Regions from separate parts of the Paenibacillus sp. BIHB 4019 genome, predicted to be linked through region 2. Evidence: predicted binding sites of a transcription regulator. Region 2 holds the regulator's gene; the other holds the start of a gene.

Region 1 (16,409 bases), 930 kb from region 2:
TTCGCACACTACTTTTGCAGAAGGGGATGCTGCTATGTTTATTATCATTTGTTTGGCCGGGATTATCCTAACCATGATTGTTCTCAAAAAAGCTGGCGCCTTATACATTTACTCCAAAGGCGTGTTCATATCCGTCATTGTTACGCTTATAGCTGCAATCGGTCTTTCACAAAATTATTTATACAGTCTGATTCCCTCGTTCGAGGACGGTATTGCGGTTTCTAATTTTATCGCTTATTGGATTATTGGCGATGACGGTTGGTCGGTGAGGTTATTTCAGAAGTATTCGGAAGGTTCGATAGCGCTGGCTATTGGTTTGCTGGTTATCTACATTATTGTGCATAGTGTGGAGTTGGCTGTTGGTCGTAAGACGGTACGGCGATAGGTAGCGTGGAAGGCTGCTGAAAAGAATCTGCGCTGCGTAAAAGGGTTGGGATTCGATCGCTATTGTCTGCAAACGCTCCGCTTCACCACCCCAACCCTTTTATTCCGCTTGCCTTTTCATCAGGTTCCCACCCACTTACATACCAAAAACCCCTGCCCACAATATTTGTGGGCAGGGGTTTTTTAGGGCAATATAGCCTATTCGCATTGATACTTGCTCATTTAGATATGGCCAAGGTATTGGCTGATCATAATGAGCAAGTTGTCATTGTTTAGACTTATTTGAAGTTTTTAAGGTTGTAGAATGCGGATTTGCCAGCGTATTGAGCTGTAGCACCCAGTTGGTCTTCGATACGAAGTAATTGGTTGTACTTCGCTACGCGGTCCGTACGGGACGGAGCACCTGTTTTGATTTGGCCAGCGTTTGTTGCAACTGCGATGTCAGCGATTGTGCTGTCTTCGCTTTCGCCGGAACGGTGGGAGATAACCGCTGTGTAACCAGCGCGTTTCGCCATTTCGATTGCGTCGAAAGTTTCAGTAAGGGAACCGATTTGGTTAACTTTAACCAGGATCGAGTTGCCCACGCCTTTGTCGATACCATCGGACAGACGCTCAGTGTTTGTAACGAACAGGTCGTCACCAACGAGTTGAACTTTGTCGCCCAATTTTTCAGTAAGCAATTTCCAGCCATCCCAATCGTCTTCGGAGCAGCCGTCTTCGATTGTGATGATTGGGTATTTATCAACCCATGAAGCAAGCAGGTCAACGAATTCAGCAGGCGTGAAGGATTTGCCTTCGCCTTCCAGGTGGTATTTGCCATCTTTGAAGAATTCAGTCGAAGCTACGTCCATACCGAGGAATACGTCAACGCCTGGCTTGTAGCCTGCGCTCTCGATAGCGGAAATGATTGTAGTGATTGCTTCTTCGTTCGATCCAAGGTTAGGAGCAAAGCCGCCTTCGTCGCCTACAGCTGTGTTCAGGCCTTTGTTTTTCAGAACCGATTTCAGGCTGTGGAAAATTTCAGCGCCGATACGAAGAGCTTCTTTGAACGTTGGAGCGCCAACTGGCAGAACCATGAACTCTTGTACGTCGATGTTGTTGTCCGCGTGCTCGCCGCCGTTGATGATGTTCATCATTGGAACTGGCAGAACTTTAGCGTTGAATCCGCCCAGGTAAGTGTACAGGGATACGTTCAGTGCATCAGCAGCAGCGCGAGCTACAGCCATCGATACAGCAAGAATCGCATTAGCGCCCAGCTTAGCTTTGTTCGGCGTACCGTCAAGCTCGATCATTTTGCGGTCGATAGCTACTTGATCAAGAGCGTCCAGACCAATGATTTCAGGAGCGATAATTGTGTTAACGTTATCTACTGCTTTTTCTACGCCTTTACCAAGGTAACGGCCTTTGTCGCCATCACGAAGCTCAACAGCTTCGTATGCGCCAGTGGATGCGCCGGATGGAACGATAGCGCGGCCTTGGCCGCCGGACTCTAGGGATACTTCTACTTCTACTGTTGGATTACCGCGGGAATCCAATACTTCGCGTGCATAAACGTCAACGATAATAGACATGTTTGAACACTCCTCTTAGTTTGATGATAGTTGCTACTTCTGAATCAGGGAAATGCCCGTCATTTCTGCCGGCTTGGAAAGCTGCATCAAATCAAGCACCGTCGGTGCAAGGTCTGCCAAAATTCCGCCTTCACGCAGCGTTGCTCCAGCAACCGTCACAATGCATGGCACCGGGTTGGTTGTGTGCGCTGTGAAAGGACGTCCATTTGCATCAAATACCATATCGGCATTACCATGGTCAGCTGTAATAATACATACGCCGCCTTTAGCAAGCACAGCTTCAACGACTTGGCCCAAGCATGCATCCGTTGCTTCCACCGCTTTGATTGTCGGCTCCAGCATGCCGGAGTGACCTACCATATCGGGATTGGCAAAATTCAAGATAATCGCGTCATGCTTATCTGCTTCAATCTCGCTGACTGCAGCTGCCGCTACCTCATAAGCGCTCATTTCTGGTTGCAGATCATAAGTCGCTACTTTAGGCGAATTAATCAGAACGCGAGTCTCGCCCGGCAGTTCATGATCGCGGCCGCCGCTGAAGAAGAACGTTACATGCGGATACTTTTCTGTTTCCGCAATGCGAAGCTGCTTCTTGCCGTTTTGCACAAGCACTTCACCAAGCGTATTATCAAGGTTTTTCGGCGAATAAGCGACAAAGCCGCCAATCGTTTCGCTGAACAGCGTCAAGCATACGAAATACAGATTTTTCGGAGCATGCTCCCCGCGTTCAAAACCGCGGAAATCTTCATTCGTAAATACTTGTCCCAGTTGAATCGCACGGTCAGGACGGAAATTGAAGAAAATAACCGCATCCTCCGACTCGACAAGACCAACCGGTTTGCCATCTTCGCCCACGATAACCGTTGGCATAACAAATTCATCATAAACGGATTTCTCGTACGATTCAACTATCGCCTTGAGCGGATCGTTATATTGCGGGCCTTCGCCATACACCATAGCGCGGTAAGACTTCTCTACCCGCTCCCAGCGTTTGTCGCGGTCCATCGCATAATAACGTCCTTGCACCGTTGCAACATGGCCTACGCCAACCTCTTCGATCTTCGCGAGAAGCTGCTCCATGTAGCCTTTTGCGCTATCCGGGGCAACGTCGCGACCATCAAGGAATGCATGGATATAAACATCTTCCAGGCCTTCCTTCTTCGCCAGGTCAAGCAGAGCAAATAAATGCGCAATGTGGCTGTGTACGCCGCCATCGGACAGCAGGCCGTACAAATGAAGCTTCTTGCTATTTGCTTTTGCATGACGCACAGCGCCGAGCAGCGTTTCGTTGTCGAAAAACTCGCCATCGCGGATCGACTTGCTGATGCGAGTCAAATCCTGATAAACGATGCGGCCTGCGCCGATGTTCAAATGGCCAACCTCGGAGTTGCCCATTTGTCCATCTGGCAAGCCTACCGCTTCACCGCTAGCTGTCAGCTGCGTATGAGGGTAAGTCGACCAGTAACGGTCATAGTTAGGCTTTTTCGCTTGGGCAACTGCATTGCCTGTCACGTCATCGCGCAGACCAAAGCCGTCAAGAATAATTAATGCAACCGGAGCAGCCATCTTACTTGGCCCCCTCGATCAGTGCGATATAGGAAGCAGGCTCAAGGCTAGCTCCGCCTACAAGCGCGCCGTCGATATCTTGCTGACCCATATATTCAGCAACATTGTTAGGTTTGACGCTGCCGCCGTATTGGATACGAACCGCTGCTGCTGTAGCATCGTCATAAAGGCCTGCAATTACGCTGCGGATATAACCGATAACGTCTTGTGCATCTTCAGAAGTTGAAGATTTGCCAGTGCCAATCGCCCAGATAGGCTCATAAGCAACAACGACTTCAGCTGCTTGAGCTGCGGACAAGCCTTGGAATGCCGCTACCGTTTGCACGTTGCAAACATTTTTCGTTTCGCCAGCTTCGCGCTCTTCAAGCTTCTCGCCTACACATACGATAGGAGTCAGCTCATGCTTGAATGCTGCATGTACTTTTTTGCTAACGATTTCGTCTGTCTCAGCAAAATAAGCACGACGCTCGGAGTGGCCGATAATGACATATTTTACGCCCAGGTCTTTCAGCATCACGCCGCTGATTTCACCTGTGAATGCGCCATTGTCTTCGAAGTGAAGATTTTGAGCGCCAATCGCGATCGTTGTTCCTTTAGCTGCTTCAACTAGGGAAGGAAGTGCTGTGAATGGCGCGCAGATTACGCTCTCTACGCCATCAACCTCTGCTTTGCCTTTCACATCTGCGAAGAAGGAAGCCGCTTCAGAAACCGTTTTGAACATTTTCCAGTTGCCTGCAATAATTGGTTTTCTGCTCATATATATACCCTCCTGTACTGTATGGGTTGCTTATTTATCGTTAAGTGCTTCAACGCCCGGCAAAATTTTGCCTTCCATGAATTCCAGGGAAGCGCCGCCGCCAGTGGAAATGTGGTCCATTTTATCAGCCAGACCGAATTTCTCAGCCGCTGCAGCCGAATCGCCGCCACCGATAACGGTGTAGCCAGCTGTTTCTGCACATGCTTTCGCTACTGCTTGTGTACCATGGGAGAAAGGCTCGATTTCGAATACGCCCATTGGTCCGTTCCAAACAACCAGCTTGGAGTTTTTGATCGCTTCTGCGTAAATTTCACGCGTCTTAGGACCGATGTCGATGCCTTCCCACTCAGCTGGAATGCCGTCAACGTCAACGATTTGCGTGTTGGCGTTTTTGCTGAAATCATCAGCTACAACAATATCAACCGGAATGAGGAAGTTTTTGCCCAGCTTTTTCGCTTTCTCGATGAACTCAAGCGCCAGATCAAGCTTGGAGTTGTCTACGAGCGATTTGCCGATTTCATGGCCTTGCGCTTTGAAGAATGTATAGGACAAGCCGCCACCGATAATGATGTTGTCGGCAATTTCGATCATTTTGTTGATAACGTCGATTTTATCCTTAACCTTCGAACCGCCTACGATAGCTGTGAAAGGACGCTCAGGGTTGTTCAGCGCTTTGCCAAGAACATCAAGCTCTCTCTCCATCAATAGACCGGAAACAGCCGGCAGGTGGTGCGCAATGCCTTCAGTCGAAGCATGAGCACGGTGTGCAGCTCCGAAAGCATCATTTACGTAAAGATCAGCAAGCTCAGCGAAAGCTTTCGCCAGCTCAGGATCGTTTTTCTCTTCGCCCGCATGGAAACGAACGTTTTCAAGCAGCAATACATCGCCAGCGTTCAATGCCGCGATTTGCGCTTTAACATTTTCACCGATCGACTCATCCGCTTTTACTACCGGTTTGCCAAGCAGCTCGGACAGACGCGCTGCCGATGCTGTGTGGCGAAGCTCTTCTACAACTTCACCGTTCGGGCGGCCCAAGTGGCTTGCCAAAATAACTTTCGCGCCTTTTTCGATCAAGAAGTTAATCGTAGGAAGCGTCTCACGGATACGCTTGTCATCGGTAATTTTACCATCTTCGAGCGGCACATTGAAATCGACGCGTACGAATACCCGTTTGCCTGCTACTTCTACGTCACGAACACTTTTTTTAGCCATGAATGTAACCTCCTGATATTAGCGTGCAAAGCTTAACACTTTCTATATTCAAACAAAAAGAAGCGTTCCCTCTTTATCAAAAGAAGGAACGCTCCCTCTTGGCCCGCGGCCAGAAGGCTCGCGAACCTGAAGCTGCGCTTCGTCATGAAGACAAAATCGCGCCCCTGTTAAGGTTTCGCTTGAATCGCATACGATGCCCCGGGAGCGCCGCGGATTAAGCGTATCCCAAGGGCCAGTGCAATACCGGCCTGGGACGTAAAGCGTTCCATGTAATTGTGGGGGATATTTCCCTTGTTCTTACAGACCTTTGCTTGCGATATAAGCAGCGAGATCAACTACGCGGTTCGAGTAGCCCCACTCGTTGTCGTACCAAGAAACCACTTTAACCATGTTGCCTTCAACAACCATAGTCGACAGACCGTCGATTGTGGAAGAAGCTGGATCGTGGTTGTAGTCGCTCGATACAAGCGGCAATTCATTGTAGTTCAAGATGCCTTTAAGAGCGCCGTCAGCAGCTTCTTTCAAAGCAGCGTTAACTTCTTCAACTGTAACGTTAACTTTCAATTCAGCTACCAGGTCAGTAACGGAAACGTTAGGTGTAGGAACACGCATAGCCATACCGTTCAGTTTGCCTTTCAGCTCAGGAAGTACAAGGGATACCGCTTTAGCAGCACCAGTCGATGAAGGAATGATGTTCTCAGCAGCTGCACGAGCACGACGAAGGTCTTTGTGCGGTACATCCAGAACGGATTGGTCATTTGTGTACGAATGGATCGTTGTCATCATGCCTTTAACGATGCCGAATTTATCGTTCAATACTTTTGCAAACGGAGCAAGACAGTTCGTTGTGCAAGAAGCGTTGGAGATGATTGTGTGGGAAGCTGCATCGTATTTGTCTTCGTTAACGCCGATAACGATAGTGATGTCTTCGTTAGTAGCAGGAGCGGAGATGATAACTTTTTTAGCGCCGCCTTTAAGGTGAAGCTCAGCTTTTTCTTTAGCTGTGAAAATACCAGTGGATTCAACAACGATTTCAGCGCCTACAGAAGCCCAAGCCAGGTTCTCAGGGTTGCGCTCAGCGAAAACTTTGATTTCGCGGCCGTTAACTACGATCGCGCCTTCTTTAGCTTCAACTGTAGCATCAAGAGTACCGTGAGTTGTATCATATTTCAAAAGGTGAGCCAGTGTAGCTGTGTCTGTCAAATCGTTTACTGCTACGATTTCAACATCAGCGTTGTTCAGAGCTGCGCGGAATACGTTACGACCAATACGACCAAAACCGTTAATACCTACTTTAACCATTGTTGTTTCCTCCTAGAGTGTTTTGGGATGAAAAATATATTTCAAGACATTTCGCATGCCGATGCCATTGTCTCGCACGGCGCGCGAAGCATCAAGATCACTTGCCAAGTTAAAACGACTTCGACGTCCTTCTAGGACGAGCGAAGAGCTTTGCCCTAGAATTCTAAGCGGATATAAGGATAAAACTTATAAATTCTTAGAATTCAAGCGTAAACGGCCGAAAGCCATCCTCTTGCGGTAAAGCTGCGGCTTCGCGGTGAAATATAAGTCCTATTTATAAGCTGCAACTTATAAATTCTTATATTTTTATGGAGCTGAGCCTTCAATAATCGCAATGATTTCTAATGCGGCAGCCTCATCGGTAACTAACACATCATTGTGTCCAAAACGCATAACTGCAGCGATCGCTTCACCTTTGCTTTTGCCTCCGGCTACTCCGATAACTACTTCAGTCTTCACAATATCCTCGAGCCGTAGTCCTACCGTCGGCATCTTGTGAACCACTTGCCCGCTGCGATCAAAATAAAAACCGTAAGCTTCAGCAAGCGCCCCTTCAGCTTCAATACCCTGCATCGTCGCCTCATCGAGCTTCCTGCGCCGAGCCATCACCATAGCGTCTCCGATGCCGTGCACGACAATACGCGCCCTGCGGATCACTTCTATAATGTCCTGGATATTCGGTTCCTGCATAATGGGAGCATAAGCTTCCTCGCCAAGATGATCAGGAACGTGAAGCAGCCGATAGTTGGCACCTGTCCGCTTCGCCATAGTGGAAGCAATCGTGTTCGCCTGATAATCGACGCTTTCGCCAAGTCCGCCTCTTGCAGGCACGAACCAATTGGTTTTAAGCGGCGCTACAGCCGAAAGCTGATTAGCTACCTGGGCAGTCGTCGTACCGCCTGTAACGGCAATGACGTCGCCTTGCTCCATCGCTTTGCGCAGTACCTGCCCTCCTGCTCTGCCGAGTTCCCGCTTCGTCTGCGCGGATACATCAGAATCGCCGGCCACAACAACCACTTGGCTCAGCCCGAAATAACTTCTGATCTTCTCCTCAAGCTCCGATAAGCCGAAAATCGTCTGCACAAAAGGCTCAAACTGTTCAAGCAGTTCTTTGCCAGGTTCACTGATTCTCATGCCTGAAGCATGAATTTCAAGCAAGCCCTGCGACTTTAGAAAGTCCGTTTCTGCTCGCAGTACCCTCTCCGTCATACCGAGCGTTGTCGCAAGCGTTCTGCGGCCGATGAGATCAGAGAGCATAACCTGGTGCAGTATCCTGTAGCGCTTCCTCATCACGTCGAGCAAATCTGGCAGAAGCTGCTGCTGCAATTCAATCATTTGGCGCATCTTCTAATTATTCACTCCACCCGTACTAAGTTAAGCGAAACCGATACTCATGCATAGCGGTGGACACGAAATGTCCCATGCTTTCGTTTTAAGTCCCACCTCTATTTTACCGAACTTGATCTAACATTTCAAGTCAACAATTTCATATGAAACCGTTTACTGACACGATTTTATCAAATTTATTTTTAATAGCTGGCTTGATTTCTATTCACATTTAACATATACTAAATCTTGCTGTTACTTTTATACATGCGCCCGTGGTCCAATGGATATGACGTAGGCCTCCGGAGCCTGAGATCTAGGTTCGATTCCTAGCGGGCGCGTTCTGATTTGCCCATAACGACATACAGCAAGCAATCGTGTTTATGAAGCCTAGTATGTGGCCACCCTGATGAAAGGGTGGTTTTTTTATATCGTTTTTTAGCTGCTAAAAGGCGTGCGATAGAGAAAAATCTGATTTGTCTGACTATCTTTGACTTTTAACGTTTCATCCGCTATTATGATGTTACGGCAATATCAATCTTGTTATTTTTCGGAGGAGGTTTACAGGATATGAATTTCGTCCCTATGGTTATTGAGCAAACTAATCGCGGAGAGCGCTCCTACGACATCTATTCCCGGTTATTGAAGGATCGTATTATCTTCTTGGGCTCGGGCGTCAATGACGTTGTAGCCAACTCCATCATCGCACAGATGCTGTTTCTGACAGCTGATGACCCTGAGAAAGACATCTCCCTTTACATTAACAGCCCTGGCGGTTCCATCACCTCGGGTATGGCTATCTATGATACGATGCAATACATCAAGCCTGACGTATCCACCATTTGTGTAGGTATGGCAGCATCGATGGGCGCTTTCCTGCTTGCAGCAGGCGCCAAAGGCAAGCGTTACGCGCTTCCGAACAGCGAGGTTATGATTCACCAGCCGCTAGGCGGCGCAGAAGGCCAAGCGAGCGATATCGAAATCCGCGCTCGCCGTATTATCAAAATGCGCGACCACTTGAATGGCATCCTGTCCGAGCGCACAGGCCAACCGCTTGAGCGCGTGGAGAAAGATACCGATCGCGACTATTTCATGAGCGCAGCAGAAGCTTGCGAGTATGGTCTGGTTGACAAGGTTATTGAGAAAATCTAATTGCCCCGCATTATTGTGGGCGCATAACAAAAGAAACCCGGTTCAGGCGAACCGGGTTTCTTTTGTTATGCGCTTTTGTTATAAACTTTTTTCAACCAAAAAACCGCCCCAGATCATTCTGATCCAGAAGGCGGCATGGCCAAATAATAGGGTTATGAGCAAGCGAGCCCCTACTGAATAGGGCTTCTTATTGGTTCTCCAGCTCTTCCTTGCTTACCAATGCAGCTAAAGCGTTTACAGCCTGTTCTGCGTCCGAGCCTTCCGCACTTATGAAAACTTCAGTGCCCGAACTGATTGCCAAGCTCATAATTCCCATAATCGATTTGGCATTCACTTTCTTGTCGTCTTTCTCGACGAATACTTCAGATGAAAATTTATTAGCTTCTTGTACGAATAATGCTGCAGGTCTTGCATGAAGACCCGTCTTTAGTCGAACGACAACCGGAAGCCTTGTCATGGAAACCATACCCCCTATATCTTATTCAATCCTTAATTATGCCGATAATTTTAAACTCATTGTATCATTATACCATCGGAAACAAGAAGTTAAAAGTTTAGCCATTGCGTATTTTTTCAGCAAGCTCGTCAATTTTGCGAAGACGATGGTTTACACCCGACTTGCTTACTGACCCTTTCAGCAGTTCGCCAACTTCCTTCAAGTTCAGATCGGGGTGCTGCAGGCGAATTTCAGCGACTTCCTTGAGCTTATCCGGCAAGTTATCAAGGCCCAGCTCGCGGTCCAGCAGTTTAATATTATCAATCTGCCGTACGGACGCGCCAATGGTCTTGTTCAGGTTCGCCGTCTCGCAATTGACGATGCGATTGACGGAATTGCGCATGTCGCGCATAATCCTTACATCCTCGAATTTGAACAGCGCCTGATGAGCGCCGATAATGTTCAGCAGCTCAATAATTTTCTCGCCTTCCTTAATGTAAAAAATAAAGCCTTTCTTCCGTTCAATGCAGCGGGCATTCAGCTCGAACTTATTGGCAAGCTCCACTAATGAGGCGCAATATTCCTCATACATCGAAGAGATTTCCAAATGGTACGAGGAACCCTCAGGGTTATTCACTGAACCTCCAGCAAGGAAAGCCCCGCGCAAATACGAACGCTTGCAGCAAGACTTCTTGATCATCGCTTTATCGATTCCGGAGTTGAACACGAAACCTTCCGACACGATATGAAGCTTGCTCAATATAGATTGTACCATTGTTGGAATACGTACGATATACACATTGTTCTTTTTCAGCCGCATTTTTTTCCGAACCAACAGCTCGGTGTGTACCTCAAAGTGCTTTTTGACCAGAGAATAAATACGACGGGCTATGGCAGCATTTTCTGTTGAGATGTCCAAAATGACTTTGCGGCTGGATAAGCTGACAGAACCATTCATCCGAATGAGTGCGGAAAGCTCTGCAAGCTCACAGCAGGAATCCGCTTCAATAAGCGTAAGTTCCTTTTTCGTTTGTGCCGCAAACGACATGGTTTGTCACCTCTTTCTAATCATCCAGTTTTCCACTAGCTTATAAATATGATGGCTTAGACGCTCGGCATCATGCCTTAGAAACGTCTGGAATAAAACAAAACGATCCGCAATAACCTCGCAGCCCTTGCTGCGAATAGCTTCCAAATCAATAGCAACGGGCTTTGCGCCCATCTCTGCATATTTGGCTTCCACTTGCGGTGAAATTTCACCATTGTTCACAATGACATAATCAAATAATTGCAGGCCGATATGGGCCTCAATCGCATTCATATGATCCGATACCGTATAATTGTCCGTCTCGCCCGGCTGCGTCATCACATTGCACACAAACAGCTTGACGGCGCAAGATTCCGTAATTGCTTGGGCAAGCATGGGAACAATCAAATTCGGCATAATGCTCGTGTACAAGCTTCCAGGCCCAATAAGAATGGCATCTGCTTGCTCAATCGCCTTGACTGCTTCTGGCAGCGCGTGTGCTTTCTCCGAATCAATGAATACACGCTTGATCGCTTGACCCGCCTTTGGAATCATCGACTCTCCAATGACGATCGAGCCATCGGCCATTTCTGCCTTGAGCACGATAGCCTGGGCTGCCGCAGGCAAAACCCGTCCGCGCACCGCCAGCACCCTGCTCAGCTCGCGTACGCCCGTCACAAAATCGCCTGTGATGTCAGCCATAGCAGCCAGCATTAAATTGCCGAGACTATGCCCGGCAAGCCCCGTGCCTGAATTGAATCGGTATTGCAGCACCTCTGCAAGCAGCGGCTCCGTATCAGCGAGCGCCATCAGCACATTGCGAACATCGCCCGGAGGCGGGATTTGCAGCTCATTGCGCAGCACGCCGGAGCTGCCCCCATCATCCGCAACGGTGACGATGGCTGTAATATCCATGGGCTTTTCCTTCAGCCCGCGCAGCATAACGGATAATCCTGTGCCTCCGCCAATGACCACGATCTTGGGAGGCGCTCCTATTTTGTGCCTGTTCTGCATACGTTCCCTCCGTTAATGCCTGTCGCGGTCGGAATCGCGATGGCTGACGCGTACCCGTTCCGTATCGCTGCTTCCCAGCACACGGCCCAAGTATTCCGAAATCGCCACCGAGCGATGTTTTCCTCCGGTACAGCCAATACCGATAACGACCTGGCTCTTCCCTTCCTTATGATAAAGCGGAAGGAGGAACTGGAGCATATCAACCAGTTTGGCCAGAAACGCCTGCGTTTCCGGCCATTTCATCACATATTCATAAACCTCAGGCGTCTGGCCGGTATTTGGGCGCAGATGCTCAATATAATGAGGATTAGGCAAAAAACGCACATCATAAATTAAATCCGCATCAATCGGAATGCCATATTTAAAGCCGAAAGAAATGACATTGACCGACAAGCTATTTTGCTCCAAATTCGTAAACCTGGAAATAATCCGTTCCTTCAGCTGTGCGGGCTTGATGCTGCTGGTATCAATAACCAGCGATGCAGAACCCTTCAAATCCTCCAGCATTCTGCGCTCCAGCTTAATGCCGTCCAGCGGCAAGCCGTCGGGCACAAGCGGGTGGCGGCGGCGGCTCTCCTTATAACGTTGAACGAGCACGCCATCCGTCGCATCCAGGAACAGTATCTCACAGCTTATGGTAGAATGGTCTTTAATATAACTTAAAGACTCCGCTAAAGCTGTAAAAAACTCCCTGCCGCGCAAGTCAATAACTAAGGCAACCTTGCCGATCTTCCCGTTTGATTGCTCAATCAGCTCTGCAAACTTAGGGATAAGCACCGGGGGCAAATTATCGACGCAGAAGAAGCCAAGATCCTCTAGACTTTGTACAGCAATCGTCTTGCCCGCGCCTGACATCCCTGTAATAATAACAAGCTTCGCTAGTGCCGCTGCCGTCTCCATCTTCTTCTCCTCCTCACAAGCGGGGAAATGTCCCTGTTATCCTATGTTTATCGCTACGAGCGCAAAATCAATCCCGCTGCGCCAACGACACCTGCATTGTTGCCGAGCGTAGCAGGGATGATTTTCACGCCATCCTGCGCTTCTTTCTGTGTATACTTCTCGAATACTTCGCGAATTTGCTCGAACAGAAACTCGCCGGCTTTGGACACGCCGCCGCCAATAATAAAGCATTCCGGATTCAGCACGACGGCCATCAGTGCCATCGAGCGTCCCAAATAATACGCCGCACGGCTTACAATGCGCATAGCTACTTCGTCTCCAGCTTTTGCTGCATCGATTACGTCCTTCGCCATGATGTCTGTCACTTGAGCAAGCGTCGTACGGTCGCCGCGCTCCACAGCATCCTTCGCCATACGGATAATGCCCGTTGCGGAAGAAACCGTTTCGAGGCAGCCCATCTTGCCGCAGCCGCACTGAATCGCTTCGAGATCCGGCACAATTGCAATATGTCCAAGCTCGCCAGCCATGCCGGCGAAGCCTTCGACGATTTTGCCGCCGATAATAATACCGCCGCCTACACCTGTACCAAGCGTGTAGCATACGCAGTGGTCGATGCCTTTGCCCGCGCCAGCCCAAGCCTCGCCCAGCGCTGCCACGTTTGCATCATTGTTTACAAGCACTTTAGTTGCCAGCTTGGCTTCCAAATAGTCTTTCAAATTTACGTCGCGAATCTTCAAATTCGGCGCGAACTTAATATAGCCCGACGGAATGTCCAGGAAACCGGCGATTCCTACGCCTACGCCGCCAACCTGCTCCCATTCATAAGAAGATTCAGCGACGATGGCACGCGCATAAGCAGCAATATTTTCAAGGATAGCATCCGTACCTTTATTCGTTTCTGTGGGACCTTCATACGTGTGAAGCAAATCCCCGTTCTCGTTGCACAATCCGACCTTAATTGCCGTTCCGCCAACATCGATTCCAACGTAAATCTTTTGAGACATTTGTAGTCCACCTCATTAATATGTTAATCTTCTCTGTCCACTATAAGCGAAGCTCCTCCCTCTGGTCAAGGCAGGAAGCTCCTTGCTGCCGCTGGATTTGCACGTTGAGTTCACCCCGTATATCCATTAGACTAGGGTCAAGGTGAAACGGCTGTCGCGGTCCTTTGGCGGCGAAGCGCGTTTCATTCCGAGAAATATAGAGAAAGGATAACGAAATGATATACTTTCCTATATTTCAAGGTGAAACGGCTGTCGCGGTCCTTTGGCGGCAAAGCGCGTTTCATTCCGAGAAATATAGAGAAAGGATAACGAAATGATATACTTTCCTATATTTCAAGGTGAAACGGCTGTCGCCTTCCTTTGGCGGCGCAGCGCGTTTCATTCCGAGAAATATAAAGAAGGGATGGGAACATCACATACTTTCTCTATATTTCAAGCGAACACATCGCTTCCCGCCCTAGATGGCGGACTCCGTTCCGCATTTGAATCGAAGCAGCGTTTACACGCCTAACTGGCAGCTTATTATAGATCAATGAATCCACATCCCCGATAAGGAGGTATTCGGCCTTGCCCTTTCACAACCAGCAAATATTGCCTGCCCCGCGAAAAACGAAAGATTTGGAAAAGCTGATGACCTCTGACTTCTCCTATATTGTGCTGCTGGAGACGCATATCAGCCAACTGAAGAGCATTTTCGAGCTGGCGAATGCCTATGGAAAAAAAATACTGCTCCACGCCGATTTAATCGGCGGCCTCAAAAATGACGAATACGCCGCCGAATATTTGTGCCAGATGATTCGCCCGGCCGGACTTATTTCTACACGCGGCGCCGTCATTAGCACGGCCAAGAAAAATGGCCTTATTGCGATACAGCGCTTGTTTCTGCTGGATACCCAGGCATTGGAGAAAAGCTATGTGCTGCTGGAGCGCACGAAGCCTGATTATATTGAAGTGCTGCCAGGCGTCATGCCGCATATCATTCGTGAAGTTTTTGAACGGACGGGCATTCCGATTTTTGCCGGCGGCCTGATCCGAACTGTAGCAGATGTAGAAAATGCAACTGCCGCTGGGGCTACAGCGGTGACCACCTCGCGCAGCGAGCTGTGGACGCATTTTGCGTCTACAAGCAAATGATTGTATTCGGCAAGCCGATGCCGCTCGCGTCAATGCTGCGCCACCCGTCCCCCACACAGGTACATAGTGCTGCTTGTTCTGGGGTACTGCCCAAACATACAACCGTACAATAAACATACAACCGTACAATAAACATACAACCGTACAATAAACATACAACCGTACAATAAACATACAACCGTACAATAAACATACAACCGTACAATAAACATACAACCGTACAATAAACATACAATAAATACCCCTTTGCCTTATTCATCAGGCAAAGGGGTATTTGCTGCATTTCGATCTAGGGAACTAGGAAGCCCAGCGTTTAATAGGCGCTTGCGCCTTATGCGCGTATTTAACCTAACCGCCGATCTATGTTTACAGGGACTGGCTCCAGTCATGCGTCATGCTGCCTTCGAGGAAACGTTCGCAATCGAGCGCCGCCATACAGCCGCTGCCCGCAGCGGTAATCGCTTGGCGATATTTGCTGTCCTGCACATCGCCACAAGCGAAGATGCCTGGAACGTTCGTCTCGGAAGTGCCCGGTTTTACTTTAATGTAGCCATGCTCATCCGTATCGATCTGCCCGTTAAGGAAGCCAGTATTCGGCGTGTGTCCGATCGCTATGAAAATGCCGTGCGTCTCAATGACTTCTTCACTGCCCGTTTCATTGTTGCGTACTTTAAGGCCAGTAACGCCCATTGGCCCAGCTACAACCTCAACTGGCGTGCGGTTTAGGCTCCAGTCGATTTTCTCGTTTTCGCGCGCGCGATCCTGCATGATCTTAGAAGCGCGCAGCTCATCACGGCGGTTAACAAGCTCTACATTCGTCGCGAAGCGAGTCAGGAAGCTAGCTTCCTCCATGGCGGAGTCGCCGCCGCCAACCACGATGATTTTTTTGCCGCGGAAGAAAAATCCGTCGCAAGTGGCGCAGGTGCTGACACCGCGGCCTACGTTTTCTTTTTCCCCAGGAATGCCCAAGTATTTCGCTGAAGCGCCCGTCGAAATAATAAGCGACTCGCCTACGAATTCGCCTTTGCCTTCTACTTGCAGCTTGAACGGTCTCGCGGAAGTATCCACGCTGTTCACCCAGCCCGTAATGAACTCTGCACCGAAACGCTCCGCTTGCTTGCGCATATTAGCCATCAAATCCGGACCCATAATGCCTTCTGGAAAGCCCGGGAAGTTTTCTACTTCCGTTGTCGTCGTCAATTGTCCGCCCGGCTCCGGTCCTTCAATAACTAGCGGCTTCATGTTTGCACGAGCCAAATAAATCGCAGCCGTCAGTCCCGCAGGACCCGTACCGATAATAATCGCTTTATACATTCTGTAACCCTCCTTAAATTTTGCCCTATCCCTATTATATTTCACAGACGCGCCTGCTCGCTATTCCAGCGGCTCATCTGGCGCAAATACCGAATTAATCGAACGCATCTTTTCCTTAATGCCGCACACTTGATCGATCCGCTTCGCATTTTTGCTGACCGTTGCAATGGAAGTGCCATAACGAACGGATACCTCATGATACGAAATCGTGCGCCGATGCATCTTCGCCGTCAAATATTCCAGTGCTGCGGCCCAGCCTTCGACCTTGCTCAGCTTCGGAACGTCCGGATAAACCCGGCTGAGAAACTCG
Region 2 (16,409 bases):
GTCGAGTGACTCTGCGCCGAAAATGTAACGGGGCTAAACACACCACCGAAGCTATGACATGTACCGAATGGTACTTGGGTAGGGGAGCGTTGAATATAGGTTGAAGGTATACCGTAAGGAGTGCTGGACTGTATTCAAGTGAGAATGCCGGTATGAGTAACGAAAAGACAAGTGAGAATCTTGTCCGCCGAAAGCCTAAGGGTTCCTGAGGAAGGCTCGTCCACTCAGGGTAAGTCGGGACCTAACGCGAGGCCGAAAGGCGTAGTGGAAGGACAACAGGTTCAAATTCCTGTACCACCGTAAACCGTTATGAGCAATGGGATGACGCAGAAGGGCAGTGACGCGGACTGATGGAATAGTCCGTCCAAGCAGTGAGGCTGATGAGTAGGCAAATCCGCTCATCGTAAGGCTGGGCTGTGATGGGGAGCGAAAATTACAGTAGCGAAGGTCATGTACTCCGGCTGCCGAGAAAAGTCTCTAGCCAGGTGAAGGTGCCCGTACCGCAAACCGACACAGGTAGGCGAGCAGAGCATGCTAAGGCGCGCGGAAGAACTCTCGTTAAGGAACTCGGCAAAATGACCCCGTAACTTCGGGAGAAGGGGTACCTCGGTAGGGTGAATAGCCCGAGGGGGTCGCAGTGAAAAGGCCCAAGCGACTGTTTAGCAAAAACACAGGTCTGTGCGAAGCCGTAAGGCGAAGTATACGGGCTGACGCCTGCCCGGTGCTGGAAGGTTAAGGGGAGCGGTTAGGGGTAACCCGAAGCTGTGAACCGAAGCCCCAGTAAACGGCGGCCGTAACTATAACGGTCCTAAGGTAGCGAAATTCCTTGTCAGGTAAATTCTGACCCGCACGAATGGCGTAACGACTTGGGCGCTGTCTCAACGAGAGATCCGGTGAAATTTTAATACCTGTGAAGATGCAGGTTACCCGCGACAAGACGGAAAGACCCCATGGAGCTTTACTGTAACTTGATATTGAACTTTGGTACGATCTGTACAGGATAGGTGGGAGCCATTGAAGCATGAGCGCCAGCTTGTGTGGAGGCGACGTTGGGATACCACCCTGATCGTATCGGAGTTCTAACCTAGGACCATGAAACTGGTTCGGGGACCGTGTCAGGTGGACAGTTTGACTGGGGCGGTCGCCTCCTAAAATGTAACGGAGGCGCCCAAAGGTTCCCTCAGAATGGTTGGAAATCATTCGGAGAGTGCAAAGGCATAAGGGAGCTTGACTGCGAGACCTACAAGTCGAGCAGGGACGAAAGTCGGGCTTAGTGATCCGGTGGTACCGAATGGAAGGGCCATCGCTCAACGGATAAAAGCTACCCTGGGGATAACAGGCTTATCTCCCCCAAGAGTCCACATCGACGGGGAGGTTTGGCACCTCGATGTCGGCTCATCGCATCCTGGGGCTGAAGTAGGTCCCAAGGGTTGGGCTGTTCGCCCATTAAAGCGGTACGCGAGCTGGGTTCAGAACGTCGTGAGACAGTTCGGTCCCTATCTGTCGCGGGCGCAGGAAATTTGAGAGGAGCTGTCCTTAGTACGAGAGGACCGGGATGGACGTACCGCTGGTGTACCAGTTGTTCCGCCAGGAGCACCGCTGGGTAGCCAAGTACGGACGGGATAAGCGCTGAAAGCATCTAAGCGCGAAGCCCCCCTCAAGATGAGATTTCCCAATTAGTAAGACCCCTTGAAGACGACGAGGTTGATAGGTTCGGGGTGGAAGCGCAGCAATGCGTGCAGCTGACGAATACTAATCGGTCGAGGGCTTATCCTAACAACACGCTAAAGTTTCAGACTTGTCTTTCGCATCCAGTTTTCAGGGTAGCAATACCCGTTCTATCCGTTTGGTGGCGATGGCGGAGGGGAACCACGCGTTCCCATCCCGAACACGACCGTTAAGCCCTCCAGCGCCGATGGTACTTGGACCGCAGGGTCCTGGGAGAGTAGGACGTCGCCAAGCACGAGAAGCCTGCCGCAATCATTGCGGCAGGTTTTTTGTTGTCCTGTAAACTGATACATAATCTTATAGCGAAAATGCTGTGCACAACTTATCTACAGCCGTGGATGAGGGGCATAGTATTTTTTTGTGGAAAGAATAAGTCTGTATTCGCACGGTTGTTCACATGTGCGTAAGTTTAATTAGCTTTATATGAACATAATGTAAACACGAGTTATGCACATTCGTTCACTTTTTATGCACAGCCTGTTTATAAATAGGGCCGATCTATGCTGGTCGGGTATAAATAGTGCTTTTTCGCATCATGCTAAGTAGTAGCCTTGTGTATAAATGCTTGTGGATGAATAGTCAGAAAATTAAGATTCCATCTCTTGACCTTTCTTAAATTTTGCGTATAATAAAGTTAAAGTCAAAGAAAGTCAAAGTCAGTTGGAGCTGCATATGAATGAGCGTAAGCTTGTGCTCCATGCAGTACCAGGGAGGTTGGTGATATGCGAAACATTTCCGATCTCATTGAACAGTATTTGAAGAATATGCTGCAGGAAAGCACGGAAGGCTCGGTAGAAATACAGCGCAATGAGCTGGCTGAGAAGTTCTCGTGCGTCCCTTCCCAGATTAATTACGTTATAAGTACACGTTTTACGCTGGAGAAGGGTTACATGGTTGAATCGAAGCGTGGAGGCGGAGGTTATGTCCGGATTCAACGGGTAGAGCTGCCAGCCTTGCAGACGATTCAATTTCATATTCGGCAGACGATTGGAGATTGCGTGGAGCAGAGCGTGGCGGAAGGGCTGATTTATCAGCTTGAAGAAGCGCTGTTGGTGACGAAGCGCGAAGCACAGCTGCTGCGGGCAGCAATTGATCGGGAAACGATTGCCGTCAAGCTCCCGCTGCGTGATGAGGTAAGGGCCCGTTTGCTAAGAGCGATGCTTATATCGCTTCTGGTTAAATAACTTTACCGTGCGTAAGTGCATGGAAAGGGGTGATTTGTCTTGATTTGTCAGGAATGCGGCAAGAAGCCGGCAACGCTTCATTTTACGAAGATTGTCGGCGGAGAGAAGACAGAGTTTCACATTTGTGAAGCTTGTGCGCGTGAACGGGGTGAAGGCATTCCAGGAACGGCAAATGGCTTCTCTATCCACAGCTTGCTGTCGGGTCTGCTTGATTTTGACCCATCTGGAACATCGGGTTCAGCAGGGACGAAGCCTTGCCCGGTCATACGCTGTGACGAATGCGGCTTCACTTATGCACAGTTCAGCAAGATCGGACGCTTTGGCTGCAGCGCCTGCTATAAACATTTTTCAGATAAGTTAGATCCGCTGCTTAAAAGGGTACATGGTAGTACGGTGCATACGGGGAAAATTCCGAAACGCTCCGGAGGGCAATTGCAAAATAAACGAGAACTTGATCAGCTCAGACGCGAGTTGTATGATCGTATTGAGCAAGAAGAATTTGAAAGTGCGGCTCAAATCAGGGATCGTATTCGTGAGCTTGAGCGTAAAATAGCAGAGCTGTAAGTCGTGAAGTAAGGAGGATACCTCTTGAAGAGTCGTCGTTTTTCAGAGCAAGCGTTAAGCGATTGGATGAAAGGGGATGGTCCCGAGTCAGATATCGTCATCAGCAGCCGTATACGCATCGCCAGAAATTTAAACCATCATCCGTTTCCGTTGCTTGCTACGAAGGAGCAGTCGCTTGAGGTTATGGAGCAGTTGGCTGCGATCGGGGCATCTGGAAAGCTTGAGCCTATCGGCCATTTTGATACGATCGTGTTATCCGATCTTACGGAGCTGGAGAAGCGTGTATTGGTCGAAAAGCATTTGATCAGCCCTAATCTGGCTAATGAATCTCGAGGCGGAGCCTTCATCCTCAGCGATAATGAATCGGTGAGCATTATGATTAATGAAGAAGACCATCTGCGAATTCAATGCCTGTATCCGGGTTTTCAAATTCAGGAGGCTTGGACGCTGGCGAATCGGATCGATGATATTTTTGAGGCAGAGACCGAATACGCTTTTGATGAGAAACGCGGTTATTTAACGACATGCCCAACCAACGTTGGAACAGGCATTCGCGTATCCATTATGGTGCATTTGCCGGCACTCGTGCTATCATCGCAAATCAATCGGATTTTGCAGGCGGTCACGCAGGTAGGACTCGCGGTTCGCGGATTGTATGGGGAAGGCAGCGAAGCGCTGGGCAATGTGTTTCAAATCTCGAACCAAATTACACTCGGGCAATCGGAGTCGGAAATTATTGACAACTTGTACAGCGTAGCCAGACAAATTATTGAGCATGAGAAAGCAGCTCGAATACGGCTTCTTGCTGAGTCTAAGCTGCGCATTGAAGATAGAGTAAAGCGGTCCTATGGGATTTTATCCTATGCGGCTATTATGGATACGAAGGAAGCAGCACAGCGGCTTTCAGATGTAAGGTTGGGCGTTGATTTGGGATTGCTGGATAATATAACGCCTCAAGTCATGAATGAATTAATGATTATGACACAGCCTGGCTTCTTGCAGCAAGTATTTAAGGAAACGATGAATGCAGAGCAGCGGGATTATCGCCGGGCAGAACTTATTCGCAAGCAGTTGCGAAGTCAAATGGAACATGGGGGTGCGTAACGATGATGTTCGGAAGATTTACGGAACGGGCACAGAAGGTGCTTGCATTGGCGCAGGAAGAAGCGGTTCGTCTTGGACATAACAATATTGGCACAGAGCATATTTTACTTGGACTGATTCGTGAAGGGGAAGGCATTGCTGCGAAAGCGCTGATTGGACTTGGCCTGGGCCTAGAGAAAATCCAGGATGAGGTTGAAGCTTTAATCGGAAGAGGCCAGGAGCAGCCGACGAATATTGCCTATACGCCACGCGCGAAAAAGGTCATTGAGCTCTCTATGGATGAAGCGAGAAAGTTGGGCCATACGTATGTAGGTACGGAGCATATTTTGCTCGGACTCATTCGTGAAGGAGAAGGGGTTGCAGCCCGCGTGCTGAACAATCTCGGCATCAGCTTGAATAAAGCACGCCAGCAAGTGCTGCAGTTGCTTGGCAGCAGCGAAGCAATCTCCAGCAACCATGGCGCTCCATCTAATGTGAGCACGCCAACGTTGGACGGACTTGCCCGCGATTTGACCTCCTTCGCTAAGGAAGGCAATCTCGATCCGGTTATTGGCCGCAGTAAAGAAATCGAGCGCGTTATTCAGGTGCTTAGCCGCCGGACGAAAAACAATCCGGTTCTCATCGGGGAACCCGGCGTTGGTAAAACGGCGATCGCTGAAGGACTGGCGCAAAAAATCATTGCAAACGAAATTCCAGAAACGCTGCGCGACAAACGCGTAATGACGCTCGATATGGGCTCTGTCGTAGCTGGTACGAAATACCGCGGTGAGTTTGAGGACCGCTTGAAAAAAATTATGGATGAAATCCGCCAAGCCGGCAATATCATCCTCTTCATCGATGAGCTGCATACGCTGATCGGTGCAGGCGGGGCTGAGGGCGCGATTGATGCTTCGAATATTTTGAAACCGGCACTAGCACGGGGCGAGTTGCAATGTATCGGTGCGACTACGCTGGATGAATACCGCAAATACATCGAGAAGGATGCTGCGCTGGAGCGCCGTTTCCAACCGATTACGGTAGATCAGCCTTCTCCGGAAGAAGCGGTACAAATTTTGTACGGCCTGCGCGATCGTTATGAAGCCCATCACCGGGTGAAAATTACGGATGAAGCGATTGTTCAAGCGGTTAAGCTGTCCGACCGCTACATTACGGATCGTTTCCTGCCGGATAAAGCGATTGACTTAATTGATGAAGCGGGCTCGAAAGTTCGCCTCAATTCGTATACGATTCCGCCGAACCTCAAGCAGCTGGAGAACCGTCTGGAGGATATCCGCAAGGAGAAAGACTCCGCTGTTCAAAGCCAGGAGTTTGAGAAAGCGGCTGCGCTTCGCGATACCGAGCAGAAGATGCGTGAAGAGCTCGATATTACGAAAAACCAATGGAAAGAAAAACAAGGACGCACCGATTCCGAAGTGACACCTGAGGATATTGCACAGGTAGTAGCAAGCTGGACCGGCATTCCGGTAAGCAAGTTGGCAGAGGAAGAAACCGAGCGTCTGCTGAAAATGGAATCCATTCTTCACGGTCGTGTCATTGGCCAAGAAGAAGCAGTCAAAGCGGTATCGCGCGCTATGCGCCGTGCTCGTGCTGGACTGAAGGATCCGAAGCGTCCGATGGGTTCATTTATTTTCCTCGGTCCAACTGGTGTAGGTAAAACCGAGCTTGCCCGTGCGCTTGCAGAAGCGATGTTCGGCGATGAAAATGCGATTATCCGCATCGATATGTCGGAATATATGGAGAAGCATTCGACTTCCCGTCTCGTTGGAGCTCCTCCGGGATATGTTGGTTATGAGGAAGGCGGTCAATTGACCGAGAAAGTACGCCGTAAGCCATATTCGGTTGTATTGCTCGATGAGATTGAGAAAGCCCATCCAGAAGTATTCAACATTTTGCTGCAAGTGCTGGAAGATGGCCGTCTGACTGACTCTAAAGGCCGTGTAGTCGATTTCCGCAATACGCTGATCATTATGACGTCGAACGTGGGCGCGGATCAAATTAAACGGAATTCTTCGCTGGGCTTCACAGCTGTTCATGACGCTGGCCGTGACTTCATTCAAATGAAGGATAAAGTAATGGCTGAGCTCAAAAAGAGCTTCCGTCCGGAGTTCCTGAACCGGATTGACGAAACGATCGTGTTCCACTCGCTGGAGCAAGAGCATATCGCCGAAATCGTCACTTTAATGTCCGACGATTTGCGCAAACGCCTGCGTGAGCAAGATGTAGACTTCTTGCTGACCGATACAGCGAAGGCGTTCCTCGCGAAAGAAGGCTTCGATCCGCAGTATGGTGCTCGTCCATTGCGCCGTGCGATTCAGAAGCATATCGAAGACCGATTGTCCGAGGAATTGCTCGTTGGCAACATTCAAAAAGGCGACCGCTTCACGATTGATGAGAAGGATGGGGCGTTGACAGTAACGAAATCGGAGCCGCTTGATTTGGAGAAAGCGTCCGAAGAGCCGGCAGCTAAGTCATAATAAAAGTGAGGATGCTGCACAGCTGATTACAGGTTATCCGCACATCCGTCGAGCCAGCTTTATGCAGCTCGGCACAAAAATAGAAAGCTTCCAGAACCCGTGATCTTGACGGATTCTGGAAGCTTTTTTTATGCCTTACACAGACAATCCCCATTCATTTTTATTTGACAATGAGAATCATTATCGTGTATCTTATAAGAGTAGACATTACTTTGAACATACACTCTTTCATATACAAAGACGAAGACCGGAACAGATGACGGAAGGCGGTAATAAGGATGGGTTTGCATGCTGCCAGAATAACGGCTGAAGAGGCGTCATATTTATCAAATGAATATATTAAGCAGTTCGTTAGAGCTGCGCACATGGATTTTGACAAGGTAAAGCAAATGCTGAGTGAAGAGCCCGAGCTGCTGCACGCTTCCTGTGATTGGGGCGATGGCGATTGGGAAAATGCGCTAGGCGCAGCCGCCCATGTCGGGCGCAGGGATATTGCGCTGTACTTGCTGGAGCGTGGTGCAAGGCTGGATCTTTTTGCTGCTGCGATGTTAGGCAAGCTGGAAGTAGTTCATGCGATTTTAAGTGACGATCCTGCAGCGAAGGATGCCATTGGCCCGCATGGAATTCCACTCATCGTTCACGCCAAGATGGGTGGCGAGGAATCGCGCTTGGTTTATGCTTATTTGGAAAGCCTTCAGGCTTGATAGGAGGAGTAACAACATGATCGTGGTCACGAACACCATTAAAGTGAAGAAAGGGCACGGGGAAGCCGTTGCCGAGCGGTTCCAGCATACGAAGGGAATTGAGCTTTCTCCCGGCTTTATCCGGATGGAAGTGCTACTTATGGAAAACTTGGTGGACTATGATGAGCTGAGAGTCGGCACAACATGGGAAAATAAAGCGTCGTTTGAAGGCTGGGTCAACAGCGACTCCTTCCGTCAGGCACATGCGCATCGTCAAACGAAAGCAGGGGAAGGCTGCAAAAGTCAGCAAAATGAAGTCATTATGCTGGGCTCCCAGCTTTCAACGCACCGGGTTATTGTGGCGCGGCAAGCGGCTATCCAGGCTTAAACGATAGCGTGTATAGGTTATCTTTTTCAGAAAGTTCCCTTCTTCCTCTTGTGGATGACAGGGAACTTTCTTGCTGTATAAGGAAGAAAGGGTTTATACAATCCACATTAAATGGTAAACTTTTAATGATAGTGTTTTTAGTAAAAGGAGCCGGACATGGCAAAAATAAAAACGAAATTCGTATGCAATGAATGTGGAACAGAGTCGCCTAAGTGGATGGGCAAATGCCCAGGGTGCCAGTCATGGAATTCCATGATTGAAGAGAAGGAAACCGTTGTCAAGACGCAGGGAGTCGGTTTGCGTGTTGCGCAAACGAAAGAAAAGCCACAGTCGATCATACATATAGAGAGCGGGAAGGAACCGCGCATTGAAACGAGCTTGAAGGAGCTGAACCGCGTACTTGGCGGGGGCGTTGTGCCGGGCTCCCTTTTGCTGGTAGGGGGCGACCCCGGTATCGGAAAATCCACGCTGCTGCTGCAAACCTCGCATGCACTGGCAACGAAGGGATTGAAGGTTCTCTATATTTCAGGTGAGGAATCGGTGCGGCAAACAAGACTAAGAGCGGATCGGCTTGGTGCGCTGACGGAGTCCTTGTATGTGCTTTGCGAAACGAACATGGATCATATTAACGAGGCGATTGAATCGGTGGACCCCGATTTTCTCGTTATTGACTCCATCCAGACGGTTTATGATCCGGGTGTGCAATCAGCGCCGGGCAGCGTATCCCAGGTTCGGGAATGCACCGCGCATTTCATGCGAGTCGCCAAAATCAAAGGGATTGCAACGGTGCTGGTCGGACATGTGACGAAGGAAGGCGCCATCGCCGGACCGCGGATGCTGGAGCATATGGTCGATTGCGTATTGTATTTTGAAGGTGAGCGCCATCATACCTACAGGCTGCTGCGCGCGGTTAAAAACCGGTTTGGGTCGACGAATGAGATCGGAATTTTTGAAATGGGCGAGGAAGGCTTGCGTGAGGTGCTGAATCCTTCTGAGCTGTTTTTATCAGAGCGCCCGCTTGGCGTAGCAGGTTCTATTGTTGTAGCAAGCATGGAAGGAACACGTCCTGTATTGGTGGAATTGCAGGCGCTGGTGGCAACGACGAATTTCCCTTCGCCGCGCCGCATGACGGCCGGGCTTGACCATCATCGGATGGCGCTGATCATTGCAGTGCTTGAGAAGCGCAACGGGATGTTTCTTCAGACGCAGGATGCTTATCTAAATGTCGCGGGCGGCATTAAGCTCGATGAGCCAGCCGTTGATTTAGCAGCAGCGGTATGTCTCGCTTCGAGCTTTCGGGATGCGCCAACGAGACCTTACGATGTTGTGTTCGGGGAAGTTGGATTGACGGGCGAGGTACGTGCTGTCTCGCGGGCTGAGCAGCGGGTAAAGGAAGCCGAGAAACTGGGCTTCAAACGAGTTATTATGCCGGAGAAAAGCCTGAAGGGCTGGAAGCCGCCGGCATCCATTGAGATTATTGGTGTAAACACCGTAGCGGAAGCGCTCTCGGCAGCACTAGGATAGGGGGAAGATGATGAAGGAACAGAGCCAGCTAGAAACGATGAACCAGCTTTTGCAGCTAGTCGCGCCCGGTACCCCGTTCCGTGACGGCTTAGAGAACGTGCTGCGGGCGAAGACTGGAGCATTAATCGTTGTCGGATACAGTCCTGAGGTAATGGAAGTTGTAGATGGGGGTTTCTCCATCAACTGCGATTTCTCGCCCAACTATTTGTATGAGCTTGCGAAGATGGATGGCGCAATTATTTTGAGCGAGGATATGCGGCGGATTTTGTATGCCAACACGCAGCTTATTCCGAACAGCTCCATTCCGTCGATTGAGACGGGAATCCGCCACCGTACCGCGGAGCGGGTTGGCAAGCAGACGGGCAAGCTCGTCGTATCCATATCGCAGCGCCGCAATATTATTACGCTGTATCAAGGCAATTTGCGGTATGCGCTCAAGGAAATGGGCAACATTTTGACAAAAGCGAATCAGGCGATTCAGACGCTGGAAAAATATAAGGCGGTGCTGGGCCAATCGTTCAAAAATTTGTCTGTGCTTGAGTTCGAAGAGCTGGTCACCTTGCAAGAGGTTGCCCATGTCGTGCAGCGGGTAGAGATGGTGCTGCGAGTCAAAATGGAAATCAAGCGTTATGTGACCGAGCTGGGAACGGAAGGACGCCTCATTGCGATGCAACTGGAAGAGCTGGTCGACGGTGTAGATGAGGATGCTTGGTATTTGCTTAAGGATTATGCGAAAGATAATTCAGATGAGAAAATCCGGGAAATCCGGCTGGCGATGAAAAAACTGAGCTCGGATGAGCTGCTGGACGCATCGCCGATTATCCGGCTTCTTGGCTACCCGCATACCGGTTCCATGGCAGAAGAAGCTATTTCGCCGCGAGGCTTCCGCTTGTTGAACAAAATCCCGCGTTTGCCGCTCATTATTATGAATAATTTGATTGAGCGCTTCGCCAGACTGCCGCATATTATGATGGCGACCATCGGCGAATTGGATGATGTTGACGGAATTGGGGAAGTTCGGGCGCGGGCGATCAAGGAAGGTTTGAAACGGATTCAGGATCAAATGTTCATTGACAGGCAAATCTAAATCCCATACAATTGATGGAATGTGAACGGCCCGATCATCATACATTAGTATTTGGTCTTAGGGCATAGTAGAGAAGAGGTGGAACAGATGATTATAAAGTCAATACCGAGCCTTTTCACGGTGGGGAATTTGTTTCTTGGCGTAATCGCCATTATTATGGTGTTTAATGAGAAACCTGAAATTGCAGCGATGATGGTTATTATTGCAATGCTGCTGGATGGCGTAGATGGCAGAGTGGCACGTGCGCTTAATGCACAGAGCGAATTCGGCAAGGAGCTCGATTCGTTATCCGACGTCATTTCCTTCGGAGTCGCTCCAGCGTTCATTATGTATGTCGTCGCTTTTCAGGATTTAAATACAGCAGTGGCTTGGATTATTACCGCGTTATTTCCGATTTGCGGAGCTTTGCGCCTGGCGAGATTTAATGTCGTAACGAAGACGCCGAGCGGTTATTTCATCGGACTGCCGATTCCAGCAGCTGGTGGTGTTTTGGCAACGCTGGCTCTTTTCAAAAATGATATTTCGGTTATTGTGCTGTTAATCAGCACGCTCGTTCTTTCCATTCTTATGGTGAGTACGGTTCGTTACCCGAACTTCAAGAAAATTGGCATTCCGAAGAGTGCGATTTGGGTTGTGCCGATTATCGTCGTGTTTTCTCTTGTAATCGGTATTTGGTTCAATCAATATTTGTCGAAGCTGATTTTCATCCCGCTTTTGCTGTATGCGCTGTGGGGCTTAAAAAAAAACGTTGATCGGCGCATTAAGCCGCGCAGACGTAAAAACAAGCATGCGGAACTGAGCGAAGAGCAGGTGCAGTCGGAGACGATTGCCTAATATGCAGCGCTGCTAGCGTAGAAGCATTTTTCACAAGTAAACAAGAAACATCAAAAAAGCTGTAAACCATGTAAACGTGGTTTGCAGCTTTTTTTGTTGAAATGGCTTTGCCGCCAGAGGACGGCGACAGTCGGTTACACTTGTGCATCTTGCACCATTATGTTGAGGTAGCAATGGCTTTGCAGGCATTCGCTTTACGTTAAATTAAATAGGCCGAGCGTTGAGCATTTGTCATACTCATCGGCGATGACTTCGTCCAGCTGGATATCCAGCAGATTGCACATCGCGGTCATGTAGAACAGATTGCGTCCGAGGTCGGCCTTAAGCACATCGCGGCAGTGCTCGCACAGCTCGCCAGAAAGGTGGCTTTGCAGCGTTTCTTTCGCGTTGGTAAGATTCGGCTCATCGGAATAATGCTGCTTGCGGGCAGCAAGCTCAATGCAGCCGCAGTCGGTCACGGCTTTCGTTACCGCACGATTGACGGACGTTCCAGCCTGCCCAAACTTTGACATCACATCTAGCAGGCTCCGATGCCTTAGCAGTAACTCGGATACTTGCTGTTGAAATTGATCCAATGTTGGTGCGCTCATCGGTTACACCTCTTTCATCAACTTTAGCAACTTCTGATCTTGTTTCCATTATAAGCTTACTTGGTCCGCATTTCAAAATGAAAAATCATTTACCTTTGACGGTTAGAGTGTTCCCAATTGGAACATAATTGTAATGGAGGTGGATGAATATGGTAAGACGTATCATTCAATTAATTGGAATAATGTTAGGTGCAATGGCAGGACGCGAGCTTCACAGCATGACCAGTTTATCGGGATTATGGGCTGAGCCATCTATTGGGATGCTTGAGCATTCCGGCACTTATTACATGAATGTCGGAATCGGCGCATTGTGCGGGGTCATTCTCGCGACCTTGGCAGCAAATCCGCTCATTCGTTTAATGCAGCGTGGTGCGGAGCAGACTTCGGCTATGCCGGTCAAGGATCTGCTTGCTAGTGCAGCAGGATTGTTCGTAGGGCTGCTGCTGTCGGTGCTGTTGTACCCGGCGGTGTCGGACATTGGAGGCATAGGTGTTATGCTGCCGGCCATTATGGCGCTGCTCTTCGGCTATCTGGGCGTGCGCATTGCTTGGAACAAGCGGGATGAGCTGACGGAAAAGCTGATTGAGCTGTGGAACCAGCGCAAAGCGGCTCCTGCTATCGATGAGACGAGCGGGTTCGAGGAGCATAAGATTTTGGATACGAGCGTCATTATTGATGGGCGGATCGCCGACATTTGCAAAACCGGCTTTATTGAGGGAACGCTGGTCATTCCTGAATTTGTGCTGGAGGAGCTGCAGCATATTGCCGATTCTTCGGACTTGCTCAAGCGCAACCGCGGCCGCCGGGGGCTGGACATTTTAAACAAAATCCAGAAAGAGCTTGATGTGCGCGTGCTTATCTATGAAGGAGATTTCGAGGAAATCAGCGAGGTGGACAGCAAGCTGGTGAAGCTGGCGAAGGCGCTGCATGGCAAAGTGGTAACGAATGATTTTAACCTGAATAAGGTGTGCGAGCTGCAAGGCGTATCTGTGCTCAACATTAACGATTTGGCGAATGCGGTGAAGCCAGTTGTGCTGCCGGGCGAAGAAATTATTGTGCAGGTCATTAAGGACGGCAAGGAGCATGGACAGGGTGTCGCTTATCTCGACGATGGCACGATGATCGTAGTAGAAGGCGGACGCGAATATATCGGCACAACGATGGAAGTGCTTGTAACGAGCGTGCTGCAAACATCTGCGGGACGGATGATTTTCGCAAAGCCGAAGCTGTTGGAAAAAGCACAGTAAAAAAGGTATGATAGAGGGGATACAATACCGGCACACAGATTTGAGGGGAATAGGGCATGGGGGCAAAATGGGGAGTTGTCGTCGTCGCGGCCGGACGCGGTTCGCGAATGGGGACAAAAGAAAGCAAGCAGTACCTGGAAATGCAGGGCAAGCCGATCATTGTACATACGCTTGAGCTGTTTGCTTCGCTTGATAACCTTGCTGAAATTATCGTCGTTGTCGGCGCTGATGATGTGGGGCGCGTGGGAGAGCTGGTCAAGCGCTTTGGCATTGCCAAGGTGAAGGCAGTTGTTGCAGGCGGCAGCGAAAGGCAGCACTCGGTGTACAGCGGCATTCAGGCGCTTTCGCCTGCGATAGAGTGGGTCATGGTGCATGATGGCGTGCGGCCGCTTGTGACGGCAGCTGCGGTCGGCGCCTGCTGCTCTGTGGCGGAGCGTGAAGGAGCGGCTGTGCTGGCAGTACCAGTGAAGGATACGATTAAACAGGTGGGCGATAACGGCTTGATCGTATCGACGCCTGACCGCCGAAGCTTGTGGGCGATTCAAACGCCGCAGGCTTTTCGTCGTGAACTGCTTGTGCGTGCGCATGAGCTGGCCCATGCAGAGGGTTTTCTGGGGACGGACGACGCGATGGTTGTCGAGCGAATGGGCGCACCGGTTGCCGTAGCGGAAGGCGATTATACAAATATAAAAATTACGACGCCTGAAGACTTGCCATGGGCGGAGTTTTTGCTCGCAAAGCGGGAGAGAGGGGAACGCTGACTATGATTCGTGTAGGACAAGGCTTTGACGTTCATCAATTGGTAGAAGGCAGGCCGTGCATTATCGGCGGTGTAACCATTCCATATGAAAAAGGGCTGCTAGGGCATTCCGATGCCGACGTGCTGCTGCATGCGATTACCGATGCGATTTTGGGCGCATTGGCGCTGGGCGATATCGGGAAGCATTTTCCCGATACGGACCCTGAGTTCAAGGATGCGGACAGCTTGAAGCTGCTTGTAAATATTTGGGGACTCGTCAAGGAGCGCGGCTATAAGCTGGGCAACATTGACTCGACCATTATTGCACAGCGTCCCAAGATGCTGCCCTTTATTCCGCAAATGGCGGAAATTATCGCAGGCGCCTTGGAGGCAGATGTGTCCCAGGTGAATGTGAAGGCGACGACGACGGAGCAGCTCGGCTTCACCGGACGAGGCGAAGGAATTGCGGCGCAATCCGTTGTTTGCCTGATTAAAGATGTGATATAATCGCAATAATTTTTTAGTGCTGGGATGGGAAAAAGACTTCTTCACGCTCTTGGTTTATCTAGGGTGTGTATGCAAACCAGAATCCGGATACTCATGCACAGGTAGCTTTGCTGCCAGAGGCTGGCGACAGCCGTTACGCTTGAAATATAGGAAAGCATATGATTTCGCCATACTTTCACTATATTTCTCGGCATGAAACGCGCCACGCCGCAAAATGACAGCGAAAGCCGTTTCACCTTGAGGACTGAAGTTCCGCTATTCTGGCTTTTGAGAGGATTTGAGGTCTTGGGCGGACAGGAAATCCGTTATGCCCTTGATTTTCCTGTCAAAATAACGATCGGAAGCACATTAGCGTACTCTGAGTCCGCGTCCTCTGCCATATCCCGTGTTTCGGCTGTAATAGCGGCTGCTGTGTCCGCATAAAGCCTATGGCCTATGCATGAAGCTGACTTTGGATACGCAGGCTTCTGCTCATGTTTGATGCTATAATCGATCAAGATTATAATGGCTTGCTTACGTTTGCATACATGTCCTAAAGTGTTTTGCTAAAGATATAGCAAAAGCATTTTGTTTAAGGCAAGGCGAAGGTTATATTTAGGAAACGCAGCAGGCTTTTTTTTAAGGAAAGCTTAGTAATAGCTGATTTACTGCAAGGATGTAAGAAGTAGGGTGAAAAAGTCGTAGTGGAGAGTAAAGGGGTTTCTGGAGAAGCGGTAGCGTTCGTTTAAAGCTTTCCGTAGGAAAGCAGCATCGTAAGCTTATGCTTTTGGCCCTGAGTTTCAACGGCCTAGCCGGTTAATTCAAGGAAACCCAGGGGTAATGGCGATCGGAAGCAAGCTCTTTTCGCGCAGCGCAGACTCTTTTTCACCCTACTTATCTTATGAGTTTGGCAGTACTAAAAGCGCAAGACTGCAAGCGACTAGGGAGGGGCGATTTACCAATGACACAAGAAATTCGCGTACGATACGCACCGTCGCCGACGGGGCATCTGCATATTGGAAATGCAAGAACGGCCTTATTTAATTATTTATATGCCCGCAATTTGGGCGGAAAGTTTATTATCCGCATCGAAGATACGGATGTGAAGCGCAATATTGCCGGCGGAGAAGAAAGCCAGCTCACTTATTTGAAATGGCTCGGCATTGACTGGGATGAAAGCATCGACGTTGGCGGCGACTACGGTCCTTACCGTCAGACGGAGCGTCTTGATATTTACGAAAAATATTGGCAGGATTTGCTGGATCGCGGCCTGGCTTACCGCTGCTACTGCACCGAAGAGGAGCTGGAGCGTGAGCGCGAGGAGCAGACAGCCCGGGGCGAAACGCCGCGTTATTCCGGACTGCATCGCAATCTGACAGATGAGCAGCGCACGGCATTTGAGGCAGAAGGCCGCGTGCCAAGCATTCGTTTCCGCGTGCCGGAAGGCCGCACCTACAAATTTGACGATGTCGTAAAAGGGGAAATCAGCTTTGATACGGCGGAAACAGGCGATTTTGTCATTGTGAAAAAAGATGGCATCCCGACGTACAACTTTGCCGTTGCGCTGGATGACCACCTGATGAAAATTAGCCACGTGCTGCGGGGCGAAGACCACATTTCCAACACGCCGCGCCAATTGATGATTTATGAAGCATTTGGCTGGGAGCCGCCTCGCTTTGGTCATATGACGCTGATCGTTAACGAAACTCGCAAAAAGCTCAGCAAGCGCGATGAGTCGATTATCCAATTCATTGAGCAATACGATTCGCTGGGCTAT

The links. Region 2 encodes CtsR, which represses protease genes until heat stress. Its sites were predicted from a motif close to ATGGTCAATAAAGGTCAAACA; they were not measured.
Region 1: the regulator CtsR is predicted to act here: its motif matches at 8,596-8,616, upstream of clpP (ATP-dependent Clp endopeptidase proteolytic subunit ClpP).

The regions. Positions count from the first base shown of each region.
Region 1 covers NZ_CP016808.1:1,791,607-1,808,015, forward strand. Annotated here, with positions in the region: gene BBD42_RS07500 (hypothetical protein) at 74-385, shown strand; gene eno (phosphopyruvate hydratase) at 663-1,955, opposite strand; gene gpmI (2,3-bisphosphoglycerate-independent phosphoglycerate mutase) at 1,989-3,521, opposite strand; gene tpiA (triose-phosphate isomerase) at 3,523-4,278, opposite strand; gene BBD42_RS07520 (phosphoglycerate kinase) at 4,309-5,490, opposite strand; gene gap (type I glyceraldehyde-3-phosphate dehydrogenase) at 5,788-6,792, opposite strand; gene BBD42_RS07530 (sugar-binding transcriptional regulator) at 7,099-8,136, opposite strand; tRNA gene BBD42_RS07535 (tRNA-Arg) at 8,388-8,459, shown strand; gene clpP (ATP-dependent Clp endopeptidase proteolytic subunit ClpP) at 8,689-9,270, shown strand; gene BBD42_RS07545 (HPr family phosphocarrier protein) at 9,458-9,727, opposite strand; gene whiA (DNA-binding protein WhiA) at 9,825-10,754, opposite strand; gene BBD42_RS07555 (gluconeogenesis factor YvcK family protein) at 10,761-11,747, opposite strand; gene rapZ (RNase adapter RapZ) at 11,760-12,647, opposite strand; gene BBD42_RS07565 (ROK family glucokinase) at 12,701-13,651, opposite strand; gene BBD42_RS07570 (glycerol-3-phosphate responsive antiterminator) at 14,219-14,785, shown strand; gene trxB (thioredoxin-disulfide reductase) at 15,152-16,099, opposite strand; gene BBD42_RS07580 (tetratricopeptide repeat protein) at 16,160-16,409, opposite strand, start outside.
Region 2 covers NZ_CP016808.1:2,720,173-2,736,581, forward strand. Annotated here, with positions in the region: rRNA gene BBD42_RS11520 (23S ribosomal RNA) at 1-1,776, shown strand, start outside; rRNA gene rrf (5S ribosomal RNA) at 1,846-1,962, shown strand; gene BBD42_RS11530 (CtsR family transcriptional regulator) at 2,451-2,912, shown strand; gene mcsA (protein-arginine kinase activator protein McsA) at 2,952-3,476, shown strand; gene mcsB (protein-arginine kinase McsB) at 3,501-4,580, shown strand; gene clpC (ATP-dependent protease ATP-binding subunit ClpC) at 4,583-7,054, shown strand; gene BBD42_RS11550 (hypothetical protein) at 7,333-7,758, shown strand; gene BBD42_RS11555 (antibiotic biosynthesis monooxygenase) at 7,775-8,125, shown strand; gene radA (DNA repair protein RadA) at 8,282-9,649, shown strand; gene disA (DNA integrity scanning diadenylate cyclase DisA) at 9,660-10,736, shown strand; gene pssA (CDP-diacylglycerol--serine O-phosphatidyltransferase) at 10,824-11,570, shown strand; gene BBD42_RS11575 (DUF1573 domain-containing protein) at 11,765-12,160, opposite strand; gene BBD42_RS11580 (PIN/TRAM domain-containing protein) at 12,310-13,407, shown strand; gene ispD (2-C-methyl-D-erythritol 4-phosphate cytidylyltransferase) at 13,464-14,168, shown strand; gene ispF (2-C-methyl-D-erythritol 2,4-cyclodiphosphate synthase) at 14,171-14,653, shown strand; gene gltX (glutamate--tRNA ligase) at 15,594-16,409, shown strand, end outside.